4 regions of the Chryseobacterium sp. Marseille-Q3244 genome follow, and region 1 is predicted to be linked to each of the others. Evidence: riboswitches for the same ligand, from Rfam matches in the RefSeq annotation. Region 1 holds a riboswitch; each other region holds the start of a gene.

What was found. A riboswitch is a leader RNA that binds a small molecule or an ion and turns the genes downstream of it on or off. The one in region 1 is predicted to bind cobalamin.
Region 2: another riboswitch for cobalamin. It lies ahead of NBX25_RS16440 (acyl-CoA thioesterase); the one in region 1 lies ahead of prpB (methylisocitrate lyase).
Region 3: another riboswitch for cobalamin. It lies ahead of NBX25_RS07550 (T9SS type A sorting domain-containing protein); the one in region 1 lies ahead of prpB (methylisocitrate lyase).
Region 4: another riboswitch for cobalamin. It lies ahead of NBX25_RS11520 (TonB-dependent receptor plug domain-containing protein); the one in region 1 lies ahead of prpB (methylisocitrate lyase).

What each region holds. Positions count from the first base shown of each region.
Region 1 covers NZ_CALNWX010000018.1:39,277-42,473, forward strand. The annotation lists gene prpC (bifunctional 2-methylcitrate synthase/citrate synthase) at 1-838, opposite strand, end outside; gene prpB (methylisocitrate lyase) at 825-1,736, opposite strand; cobalamin riboswitch at 2,179-2,372, opposite strand; gene NBX25_RS21505 (helix-turn-helix transcriptional regulator) at 2,726-3,197, opposite strand, start outside.
Region 2 covers NZ_CALNWX010000009.1:75,457-78,653, reverse strand. The annotation lists gene NBX25_RS16450 (XAC2610-related protein) at 1-607, shown strand, start outside; gene NBX25_RS16445 (HD domain-containing protein) at 609-1,199, shown strand; gene NBX25_RS16440 (acyl-CoA thioesterase) at 1,247-1,630, opposite strand; cobalamin riboswitch at 1,747-1,927, opposite strand; gene NBX25_RS16435 (hypothetical protein) at 1,962-2,759, opposite strand; gene NBX25_RS16430 (hypothetical protein) at 2,837-3,197, opposite strand, start outside.
Region 3 covers NZ_CALNWX010000003.1:394,403-397,599, forward strand. The annotation lists gene NBX25_RS07545 (esterase-like activity of phytase family protein) at 1-1,131, opposite strand, end outside; cobalamin riboswitch at 1,389-1,581, shown strand; gene NBX25_RS07550 (T9SS type A sorting domain-containing protein) at 1,648-2,763, shown strand; gene clpP (ATP-dependent Clp endopeptidase proteolytic subunit ClpP) at 2,851-3,197, opposite strand, start outside.
Region 4 covers NZ_CALNWX010000005.1:287,673-290,869, reverse strand. The annotation lists gene NBX25_RS11530 (MbnP family protein) at 1-330, shown strand, start outside; gene NBX25_RS11525 (cytochrome-c peroxidase) at 347-1,369, shown strand; cobalamin riboswitch at 1,504-1,690, shown strand; gene NBX25_RS11520 (TonB-dependent receptor plug domain-containing protein) at 1,804-3,197, shown strand, end outside.

The sequences.
Region 1 (3,197 bases):
CGTTTCTAGGGTCTGAAATCGTGTAAACCGGATGTCCAAATCCAATAATCACCTCTTTGTTAGCAATACGCTGACGGATATCTGCTTCAGCTTCGTCCGGTGAGTTGTAACGGCTTTGGATTTCGAAGGCCACTTCGTTGGCACCTCCGTGTTTTGGCCCTCTTAGCGCACCGATGGCTCCTGTGATACATGAATAAAAATCTGACGCAGTTCCGGCAATAACACGAGCGGTGAATGTAGAAGCATTAAATTCATGTTCCGCATAAAGGTTAAGCGATATTTCCATTGCTTTTACCCAGGAATCCGGAGCTTTTTTACCATGTAAAAGGTGAAGGAAATGCCCGCCAATCGTATCATCGTCTGTTTCTACATTGATTTCCTTACCATTGTGGGTGTAATGGTACCAGTATAAAAGTCCGGAACTGAATGAAGCTAATAATTTATCCGCAATATCTCGTGCTCCGGCTACATTGTGATCATCTTTTTCAGGCTGAATACTTCCAATAGCGGATACCATAGAACGCATGACATCCATTGGATGAGCCGCTGCCGGAATACTCTTTAAAATATTTCTTACAGAATGCGGAAGTCCTCGAAGGGATTTTAATTTGGCTTTATAATTTTTCAACTGAGCTCCTGTTGGCAGCTGGCCATAGATCAAAAGATAAGCTACTTCTTCAAATTCTGCTTTCTCTGCCAGATCCAGAATATCATATCCTCTGTAATGAAGATCATTTCCACTTTTTCCTACGCTGCAAAGCGCGGTATTACCTGCTGCTACTCCTGAAAGGGCTACGCTTTTCTTAGGCTTGAATGTTGGTTCGCTATTCGTTGACATTACTAATATTTTGTTTAAAAAGGTTATCTAATTTTTGTTCATAGTCATGGTATCCAATGCTTTGGTAGAGTTCTTCTCTGGTTTGCATCGTGTCTAATACATGGGCCTGGGTACCATCTTTACGAATGTGTTCATAGACATTCAATGCGGCTTTATTGGCAGCACGGAAGGCTGAAAGAGGGTAGAGGATCAATCCTACTCCTGCGTTTTTCAATTCATCAACCGTGTATAGATTGATCATTCCAAACTCGGTGATATTGGCCAATACAGGGATTCCTGTAGCATCTACAAATTTTTGATAGAAACTTAAATCGGGAACAGCTTCTGCAAAAATAAAATCAGCCCCTGCTTCTTTATAAGCCGCTGCTCTTTCTAAGGTTTTTTCCAATCCTTCATTGGCAAAGGCATCTGTTCTGGCTCCGATTACGAAGTTTTCGTCGGTACGCGCGTCAGCAGCAGCCTTCAATCGGTCTACCATTTCTTCTTTGCTTACAATTTCTTTTCCTGGACGATGACCACAACGTTTTGCTCCTACCTGATCTTCAATATGCAGAGCAGCAGCTCCTGCTTTGATTAATGACTTTACCGTTCTGGCAACATTAAACGCTGATGGGCCAAAACCTGTATCTACATCTACCAATAAAGGCAAATCACAAACATTGGTAATACGCTGAATGTCTACTAATACATCTTCCAGCGTGGTGATTCCCAGATCCGGAATTCCTAAAGATCCGGCAGCAACCCCGCCTCCTGAAAGATAAATGGCATTGAAGCCAGCTTGTTTGGCCAGTAATGCATGATTGGCATTGATGGCTCCTACAATCTGAAGAGGACTTTCTTTGTGCATGGCCTCCCGGAACTGAGCACCGGGGGACTTCCAGTTTTCATTTTTAGTCATTTTAATATTTATTGTTTAGTTGAAATTTGTGCGATAAGAAAGAAGAGCTGCTATGCTGTTGTTGGGAGGTAAAAAGAGAATGATGAGAAGAAATCAGATGAGCTATTAATGGGTATGGAGACTGCATTTTTTTCGAAACTCCATAGAACAAGATCTCTGTCATAGATCTGTTATTCATAGATGCATAATGGTGATTGGCTTGGTACATTTTTTAACTTTTTACATAGATTAAACCCAATAAAAAGTTCTAGATAAACTTCACGATGTTTTGTGAGAAAGAAAAATTATGGAAAGGGGACACGGATGAGTTATAGACCTACAGAATAAGCACACGCTGTTCTGCCAGTATCTACCTCAAAAATGAGATCAGTAGATAAACAATTTTATCACACAATTATCCATACCGTATCATACCTGACTATAAGCTTCAGATCGCGAAAGCATCGTCACTACGAAATGGGCAGGTCTCCTGACTTGTAACAGTTTTTATCATCCTTCCCATAGGCCGGGGCATACAGTGGATATTGATTTGATAAAAACCTTTAGTTGTTACTTACAGTTGCGCGACAGTTCGTGATTTGCACACGATTCCCTTTTAATACACAGCTAAGTGTAACCAATTTCGGTTGATAAAGAAGGTGTTAAGAACTCCTTGGTGGTAAATATAGCCATTTTATAAGAACGACAAAATATTTTATGTAAACAATAATTAATTTTGGGTAATGAATTGATAATGTTTGTTTTGTGGATCTTTGTTTTTTGGTGGTATGATAAAAATCAGTCTTTTTGTAGTGTTTTTTTATTACCAAATCATTAACAAATACACCTGAATGTTAAATGAAATAAAATAAAGAATGTGTTTTTATGGGTAATTTTTATATTTGAAAATAGACCGATTAAGCCTAATAATCTAGGGTGAAAATTAGAAAATAACTACAGATTTTGAGAAAGTCATCATTGGTAAATATCGGTTGAAATCATTTAATAATTTAGTGAGTTATACCATTGGTATTCCTAAGTTTACTAGGAATTAAATTATACTTTCTTTTAAATGCTGCTGAAAAATGTCTTGGGTTCTTATATCCGATAATATCAGAGATTTCATTGATGTTTAAGTCTCCTTCAAGAAGCATTTTTTTTGCCTGTTCCATCTTTGTATCATTCCAGAAATTGAAAACGGTAGTTCCAAACAGTTCCTTAAAACCTTTTTTTAATGTAAATTCATTGGTCCCTACTTGATGAGCGAGATCTACTAATGAACAGTTTTGGTCAAGATTATTAATGATAAAATCTCTCACTGCATATATTTTCTCTTCATCCTTTTTGAGAAGAGAGGAGGAGGACTCACTTTTAAAAAGCTGTTCCAGCTGTAAAAGGAGAAGTTCTGCCACTTTTGCTTCAAGATAAATTCTTTTGAAAATACCTTTACGCTCACAATGGATGATGTCATTCAGAATCTGA
Region 2 (3,197 bases), on a different contig from region 1:
ATCCAAAAATTATAATGCTATCATTCATATAGACAATTGTTTCGATGACCAATGTATGGATAAAGGAACTGTTGAGGTATTTGATAATAAAAACAGTAAAGTGCAGAGCTTTACATCAGATAATCTGGTTTTAAAACTTGGAAAAGGACAGAGACTGGAGCGTGGAAAAGTAATAGCCCTAACAAATGAACAAAGCCCTGTGATTTTTGGTGACTTTAATTTTGACGGAACCGAAGATCTGGCGATAAGAAATGGAAATATGGGGAATTACAGTTCAGCATCTTATGATGTATATGTATTCAATAGTACCAGAATGTCGTTTGTAAAAAGTAAAGAACTTACAGAGTTGGGATCAGATAATTTTGATTTTTTTGAAACAGATCCGGTTCGTAAACGCCTTATTGCCTTTGGAAAATCCGGATGTTGTAATTTTTTTACTACAGAATATGAAGTCATTCCAAATAAAGGACTCGATAAAGTGCTTGAAAAAGAAGAAGACGAAAGCGAAGATGGCTATGTGAAAGTTATCATCAAAGAAAAAAAGAATAATAAGTGGACTACCAGAACCAAGGTATATCCATCAGATCAATATAATAGAGGAAAGTAAAATGAAAATCCAGAAAGAAATCGATTTTATCCTGGCTGTTGATGCCCTGAAAAATGTACAGAGAAGAAATTACAATGCAGATGATTCCAGAAGAGAGAATACAGCAGAACACTCCTGGCAGATCATTATTCTGGCCCAAATCCTTTATCCCTATGCTAAAAACCGTATGGATATTGATTTGTTGAGAGTGATAAGAATGCTTTCCATTCATGACCTTGTCGAAATTGAAGCGGGTGATACTTTTCTTTTCGACGAAGCTGCTATGGTTGGAAAGTTTGAAAGAGAAAAGATGTCTGCACAGAAAATTTTCGGAATTCTGGATGAGCCTTTACGGTCGGAATTCTTTAATCTATGGCTTGAGTTTGAGGAAGAGGCAACTCCGGATGCCATTTTTGCCTGTTCTATTGACAGGATTATGCCTTTTATTCTGAATTCCTATACTTCAGGAAAAAGCTGGACAGAGGCTGGGGTTACCGAAAAGCAGATCAGAAATATGCTTGAAAATGCCATTACCAGAGCTTCGGATGAAATGGGAGAGGCCTTTGAACTGTTACTGAGGAAAGGTCTGGAAACGGAAAAAGTTTTAAAATAAATAGTATGAAAAGTTTCGGGCGGCCAAAGGCCGCCCGAAACTTTTATTTATAAGATCTGGATTGGTTTCTTGAATTCATCAATTGCTACAAAAGTAAAGTCTCCCACAATTGCTTTTTCTCTTTCGTAAGAGTACATTTGTTCTGTGTAGATCTCAACACTTACTTTCATACTGGTTTTTCCAACATATGAAACTTTTCCGATCAGTTCTACAATTGTTCCTGCAGGAATTGGTTTTTTAAAATCGATTTTGTCACTGCTTACTGTTACCACTCTTTTTCTTGCGAAACGGGTCGCAGCAATAAAGGCTACTTCATCCATAAGCTGCATGGCTGTACCTCCGAAAAGAGTATCGTAATGATTGGTTGTGTTAGGGAAAACCGCTTTAAAGATTCTGGTTTCTGCAGCTTCAATTCTTTCTTCTGTAGTCATATTTCATTATTAATTAAGGCGAAATGAAATCGTATCAAAACAACAGAATAATGACAGGAACGTTGGAGGCCCCTGAAAGAATCCATCAGATCAATAAAACTTCAAATCGCGAAAGTTTCTTGTTTAAGAAATCGGCAGGTCTCCTGACTTGTAACATCTTTTATCTCCTTCCCATGCCTCGCACAGTGGATCTTTTGATAAAGATTTCAGTTACTTACAGTTGCGCGACAGTCCGTGATTTTCACACGGTTCCCTTTTAATCTGCGGTTATGCAGAACCAGTTTCTATGATGAATAAGCGTAAAACTTTTTCGGCTGCAAAATTAATGAATTTATTCCGGATTATGATAAATAATCTGGCTGATTACTCTTCCCTTCTTGATAGTCCATAGGGTTGTATATCTGTTTTCGCCGGAACCATTGATCATGTAAAGGAAAATGTTGTCATTGTCCAGAGAAGTTACTCCAATATTGTTGAAATCCATGGTAGGCTGGAACATATTTTTGATGGCTTCTCTCACGAAAACAGAACCTCTTCCAGGTTGTTGAAGTCTGATTGATTTAATCTCCGTCATTCCTTCAGGAAGATCATTTCCAATTCCCCATGGTTTTACTTTATCAATGGTAAGAAGCTTTCCTTCGGCATCTTTTTCCTTTTTACGGTAACTGGCATTAGATGGATATATGTCAATCACCACTTTACTTCTCTGGGCAGTAGGAATTTTAGGGTCAGAATTATCTGTAAAGATCAGTGATTTTCCGTTTTTAGATTTAGAAGGTGTATAGGCGGGAAGCTGATCAACAAAGGCAATACGCTCTTTGTTCACCATTCCTTCTTTGTCAAGGGTTTCATAGCGTACAAAAGGTTTGTCATCGTCCTGCTTTTCAGGATATTTGATCCAGATCCATTCCGTTTCTCCGGGAGCAGGCTTTACATAAACAAAAACATCCCCTTTGCGCATGCGGATCTTATCTACAATTTTCCTGTAATTATCCTTATGCACACGAACATTGGCATAGCCTTCTTCAGCTTTTACAACACCAAAAGGAACTTTATTCTGTCCTTTGACGAAGGCTAAAGAAAAAAAACTGAAAGCAGACAGGTACAATGTCTTGTTTACTGAAATCATCTTAACAAATTTTAGATCCCCAAATATATAAATTAAATGTTTTTTGGATGGGTAAAATAAAAAGGTATTTATTGAAATTACCAATACCCTCTAAATAATTTATAAAATTCTTCATCAGGAATATGGTACTTATCATTCTCCAGTACCCATTCCAGGGATTCTTTGCTAAGGTTTAGTCTGTCATAGGCTTTAGTTTTCAAATATTTTTGTTGTTCATTAGTGATACTGTATATTATTTGCCCTGTTTTATCATCTACCAATATTGTTATCTCTTTCGTCGTTCTGTCTTCTGGATGTGGATTGAGAAAGATGTACCAATAGGAATGAATATCATTAAAAGCTCTAGTGATACCTATATTAGGAAAGCCGTATGAATCTCCTATAGCCAGAAGGTCATAAAAACTCATTCTGAAATGAGAGTCATGGTCTATTTTCTTT
Region 3 (3,197 bases), on a different contig from region 1:
TAAATAAACAATCCCTTCAAATTTATCATGTTCATATCCTAATTTTGCAACCAGATCTGCGGCTATTTTTTTTGAAACAGGTTTAATTCCTGCTTTGGTAAGCTCATCCCATGTACACTGCTCCAGGGCTTTTCCGTTTACCTTCATCCCATCTACCGCTGCAAGGTCGGTTCCGGTTACATCTGTTGCATCACTTAGGTTGATTCTGTATACTTTTTTAATTCCGCCCTGTGTTCCGAAATTACCATCTCTTTCAATGACAAGGAATTCATTATTGCCTAATGCTGTAATATCACAAACCGAATCGGAAGCTCCACCATCTTGTTTATATAGATATTGTTTCGTTTGCCCCGTACTGATATCGAAAGTTACGATTCTCGTTAAGGTTGTATTCGTTGCCAGCGCCTTTGAAGGAACAAACATCATCGATTGTATGGTTCCTACCAGTGTTTTTCCGTCCGGAGTCATACAAAGGCCTTCCATCCCTCTGTTCGCTCTTCTTTTAGCTAACACTGCAGGTAGTTTTCTGTTTCCTGTATTTACCCCAATCGGACTTATTCTTTCTAACTCTACTCCATCAGCGTTATAATGAACGATGTGTGGTCCGTATTCATCAGAAACCCAGAATGTCCCGTCGGGTGCTGCCACAATACTTTCACTGTCTAAACCATATTTATCCGTACCCAGAATATTTCCAGCCGCATCATAAGCCACTTCTCCCGTGCTTCCCATTCCTACAGGATTTGGAAGTCCTGTAATAGGCTGACCGGATGGGTTTTTAAGTTTAATATATTTAATGACTTCCACATTCCCTTCTGCATTAATTTTAAAATGCATTATCGTTGGTGTAAAATTGGGGGTTAAAAACTTTTTCCCACTTAGGTAATCTGTGTTCGGGCCACGGTCTGTAATGACATAAAATTCTCCTTTTCTTGTAGGATGGGCGGCTGCGCCGGATCCAAATCCGCCATTAATAACATCCACTCCGTTTATTGTTGCCATTTTTGAAAACGGAAACTCCTGAGGAAGCTTAGAATAATTAATATCCTGGTTATTTACATTGTTGTCATCATCTTTACTGCATGACCATAATGAAGCCATCATCAAAGCAGATAATAGTAGTTTTTTCATATTAACTTTTATGGCGCGAAAGTATAACTTGATTATAAACTGATCTTAAATGTAATGCTAATTGTATTTTAACAATATAACCTTGAGATGAATTCAATATAAACAATAAAAATTGAAATTTAACTTCGAAAACCCAAAATTAAAACCCAATTCATTATCAATCAATAAAACCCATTATTAAAAATACAATTCAACATCAGAAAAAACTGAACATTGCTATGTAATTCACAAAACAGACATCAAAAATTTATATGATATATTTGCACCGTTTTTAAGGTTGAACACTGTTCACAATAGGGAATCAAGTGAGAATATTATTCAAATCTTGAGCTGTACCCGCAACTGTAAGCTGTTTTTACCTATAGCTATTAATTATACCACTGGATCAACATCCGGGAAGGTTGGCTATAGGATGCGAGCCAGGAGACCTGCCTTAAATACCCATTTAATTTCAGGATGAAAAATCATCCTGTCAATAAATAAGTTTCGGGAATAAAACTTTAATTTAATTATATTATGAGAAAAATCTCTCTTTTTTTCTTACTGCTTTGTATGCAGTTTTTCTTTGCTCAATTCACTGAAAACGACATTAAGTTTTGGGTAGGAACCGGCTCCAAAAAGGCTTACTTCATTGCCGATTTCAATGACACTAATACACCTGCCTCCTATGCGTGGGGCTATCGTTTTGATGGTAATAATTTAATGGCGGAAGACATGATTAATGCGATTGCGGCGGCAGAACCTGCAATAGAGGCTGATATTCCTTCAGGGTTTTTATACAGTTTCGCATACAATAACCATACTCCAAGTACAGATGATTACTGGATTACCTGGTCTGGTCCCAATGCCGGGAATATGTCCAATCAAAATAATGGTGTAGGTTATACTGTTTTAACAGATGGATTGTGGTTTGGTATTACCTATGGTCTTGATGAAATCGACACTCCACCATCAGCTCCTGTACCGGCTTACAGCTCCCAATGGTATACCTCATCTCAAATTACCAATTGGATTGGTACAGGAACTAATAAAAGTCTTGTTGTTGTAGATTTTGGAACCAATAACTCTCATGGTGAAGCCAACTCCTTCGTTTTTGGAATTCAATATAATGGCAGTATAACAGCAGAACAGGCTTTACAGCTAATTCAATCCCAAGCTTCATATTTCAATTTCACTTCTGGCAATAATCAAATTTCCAGTCTGTCATTAAATGCCTTCACGGGAAACAACTCTGGAGCAGAAAACTGGAAATTATATACAGGAAAAGATCTTTCCAGCTGGCAGAAAAAGAATGATCTTAGCCAGATACAATTGAGTAACAATAGCTGGTTGGGATTAAGCTTCGGAGAAAGAAGACCTTTCACTCCTACTGAGGCAAGTAACGCTACATTATCCGTCTCTTCTGTAAATAAAAAGGCCTTATTCAATATTTATCCTAATCCAACGAGTGATTTTATTCAGATTGAAAGTTCTGAAAAGGTGAAAGAAGTAAATATTTATTCTTCTTTAGGGCAGAAAGTAATGACTTCACAGGCAACAAAGATTAATCTTAAAGCCTTAAATGCCGGAATCTATTGGGTTGAGGTTAAAACCCAAAATGGTTCTACAGTGCATAAGGTTGTGAAGAAGTAGAAATGAATACAAAAATATGTGCATTCGCAGTCAAACAAAAAAACGCATCCAAATTGGATGCGTTTTTCAATATGATTATACAATCAATTATTTTTTTTCTGTAGATCTCTGTAAAACCTCATCTACCATTCCGAAGTTTTTAGCTTCTTCAGAAGTCATCCAGTAATCTCTATCGGAAGATTTCTCTACCCACTCATAAGTCTGTCCTGAATGAAGAGCGATAATGTCATAAAGCTCCTGCTTCAATTTCAACATCTCTCTTAAGTTGATTTCCATATCAGAAGCAACTCCCTGAGCTCCTCCTGAAGGCTGGTGAATCATAACTCTTGAGTGTTTAAGTGCAGAACGTTTTCCTTTTTCTCCTGCCACCAATAATACAGCTCCCATTGAAGCAGCTATACCTGTACAGATTGTTGCTACATCCGGCTTAATGA
Region 4 (3,197 bases), on a different contig from region 1:
CAGATGTCCATTCATACCGGAAGCACTATAAAAGGATCAGAAGGCAATTTTACCCAGGGAGTAGATGCTTACAGAGAAGTTACTTTAAATCTTCCCAACAATGCCATTGTGGACAACAAAGCTCCTAAAATTACTATTCAAGCTGATTTTGATAAGCTGTTGACAGGAAAAATTAATACGATTCTATTAGTTACAGGAACAGGATCAGATGGTAATGCAACCCCGAATATTCATACCGCTAATCAAATGATAAAATTTGTTGATAACCTGGGAGGAAACGGTTCGAGTGATATTTCTGGAATGTTTTCAGTGAGTGGTGTTGAAAACTAGGCTGTTCTCTGTAGTAATGAAAAAATCATTATGCATTTTAGCCATTATCATTCTGTTAATCTCTTGTAATAATGATTATTATGAGCCTATTGCTTATGATAATCCACAAATTCCATTCAATATTCCACCTGGATTCCCAGAACTAAATGGTTCGACCAATTCTAATAAGCCTACTCAATATGGAGTAGAGCTGGGTGAAAAATTATTTCATGAGAAAAGGTTCAGTGCAGATAATACAATTTCCTGTTCGAGTTGTCATATTCAGGGGAATGCCTTTGCAGACAATAATGCCCAGGGAGTAGGGATTAAGAATAGAGTAGGACTACGAAATGTTCCTGCCATTCAGAATATGCTGTTTATGAAATTTTACAATTGGGATGGTAATATTCTTGAATTGGAAAAGCAACCGCTGGTTCCTATTATAACCCATGAAGAGATGGGGTCTTCTATTCTGGAAGTGATAGGAAAGATAAAAGATGATCTGGCATATAAAGATTTATTCCGAAAAACATTTGGCGACGAAACTATTACTGCAGAAAGAATTTATAAAAGTATAGCACAGTATGAATATACCTTGATTTCTGCCAATAGTAAGTATGATAAGGTAAAACGGAAAGAAGATAATTTTACAGAAAATGAAGCGCAAGGGTACCAAACTTTTCAGGAGAAATGTGCAAGTTGCCATAGTACAGAGCTTTTTACCGATCAGAGCTTTAGAAATATCGGGTTTCCTGTAAATCCGGATACCAATGAAGCTGGACGTGGAAGAGTGACCGGTATTCCGACAGATTATATGAGTTTCCGGGTTCCTTCTTTACGAAATGTAGAGTATACTGCGCCTTATGGAAGTTTTGGACAGTTCCCGACTTTGAGAGCAGTGCTTGATTATTTTGATAAAGGAGTTTTGGGTGCTGATAATCTTGATCCTGCCTTTAAAAATAATGGAAACAGAATTCCTCTCACAGAACAGGAGAAAATCAATCTTATCTTATTTATGAAAACATTGAGCGATTGTGAATTTGTGAACAATACTCATTAAGTAGAATAGAGAGATTCAACATGGATTAATTGTTTAAATTGAGTATAAATCCCGTTAAAACCTAACGGGATTTTTCATGTTTATGCATTGATAATCATTTTATTCTGCATGCCATCGTATCTGGAGAGAATTTTATATCTTTGGCGGAATTTGGTGAGCCATAATAAGCTCTTAAAAGGGAATCCGGTGAAAATCCGGAACAGACCCGCTGCTGTAAGCTCCACACCAAAGTTTTTGAAAAATAGATCCACTGTTTTTAGGAATGGGAAGGATTTCAAAAACGGAGTAAGTCAGAAGACCTGCCAGAAATAATAAACGTTTGACGCTTTCGTGGAATAAAGCTTAGGACAACAATGATTCTGTGCAGTGACAGCTGTGCTTTGTCGTTGCTTTTCTTATATCCATTAGCGTCATCATGACCCATGAATGAGCTAATGATAGCAAAACTAACTACATTTCAATTCCATAAAATTGTTTTCACGGCATTCGTGTTAACTTCACAATTCCTGTTTTCTCAGACTCATAAAAAAGACAGTATTAAAGGAGAAGCTATAAAGACTGTCAATATTTACAAAAAGAATTTTAAAGAAATCATTCCTGCTCAGGTCTTACAAGGCGAAGAGCTTGAACGGCTCAACAGTCATTCTGTTGCTGATGCACTGAGATATTTTGCCGGAGTTCAGATTAAAGATTATGGCGGAATGGGTGGTTTGAAGACGGTCAATATCCGAAGTATGGGAAGTCAGCATGTAGGTGTTTTCTATGATGGAATCCAATTAGGTAATGCTCAGAACGGATTGGTAGACTTAGGAAGATATTCTTTGGATGATCTTGAAGAAATCTCATTGTACAACGGTCAGAAAAGTGAAATTTTCCAGCCTGCCAAAGATTTCGGGTCATCGGGATCTATTTATTTACAACCCAAAACACCAACATTCACCGGCGGTAAGAAAACCAATCTTCTGATCAGGGCAAAAAGTGCTTCCATTGATTTATTTAATCCTTCATTCCGTTTAGAACAAAAGATTTCCAAAAGAATTTCAGCAAGTTTTAGTGCAGAGTTTCTCCAGAGTGATGGAATTTATAAATATCGTTACGCTAAAAAATTTCCTGATGGACAACAGGCTTACGATACAATTGCTAAAAGACAGGATTCTGATATTCATGCAAAACGTTTTGAAACATCTATCAATGGAACTTTAAATAACGGAAGCTGGAATGTACGCGGGTATGGTTATATTTCAAACAGAGGTATTCCTGCTCCTATTGTTAATGGACGTTTTGGTGCCAGAGGAGCAAGAATGAGTGACGAAAACTACTTTGTACAGGCTAATTTCAGGAAAAAAATATTCCCAAAATTTGAAACGCAACTTAAAGCAAAATTTGCTTATGATTATACTTATTTTGCTGATACAGTCCGTTCCGAATATATCAAATATGCAGAGAATACCTATATACAGAAGGAAGCTTATCTTTCTTCCTCCAATTTATATTCAATCAATTCCAATTGGGATGTTAATCTAAGTGGGGATTTTCAGTATAACACTCTGAATGCAGATCTTCGGAATTTTTCTTACCCTACACGTTATACATCGATGGTTGCATTGGCCACAACCTATCAGTGGAACAGATTCAAATTTATGGGGAGTCTTCTTGGAACTTTTACATTTGAAGAGGTAAGAAAGAATAAAAGACCTGATGACAGGAGCGAATGGACCCCTGCGCTGTTTATAAGCTATCAACCTGTTAAAATTCCGGAGCTTACTTTCAGAGCTTTTTACAAAAAAGTATTCAGACTTCCTACTTTCAATGATTTGTACTATACCCG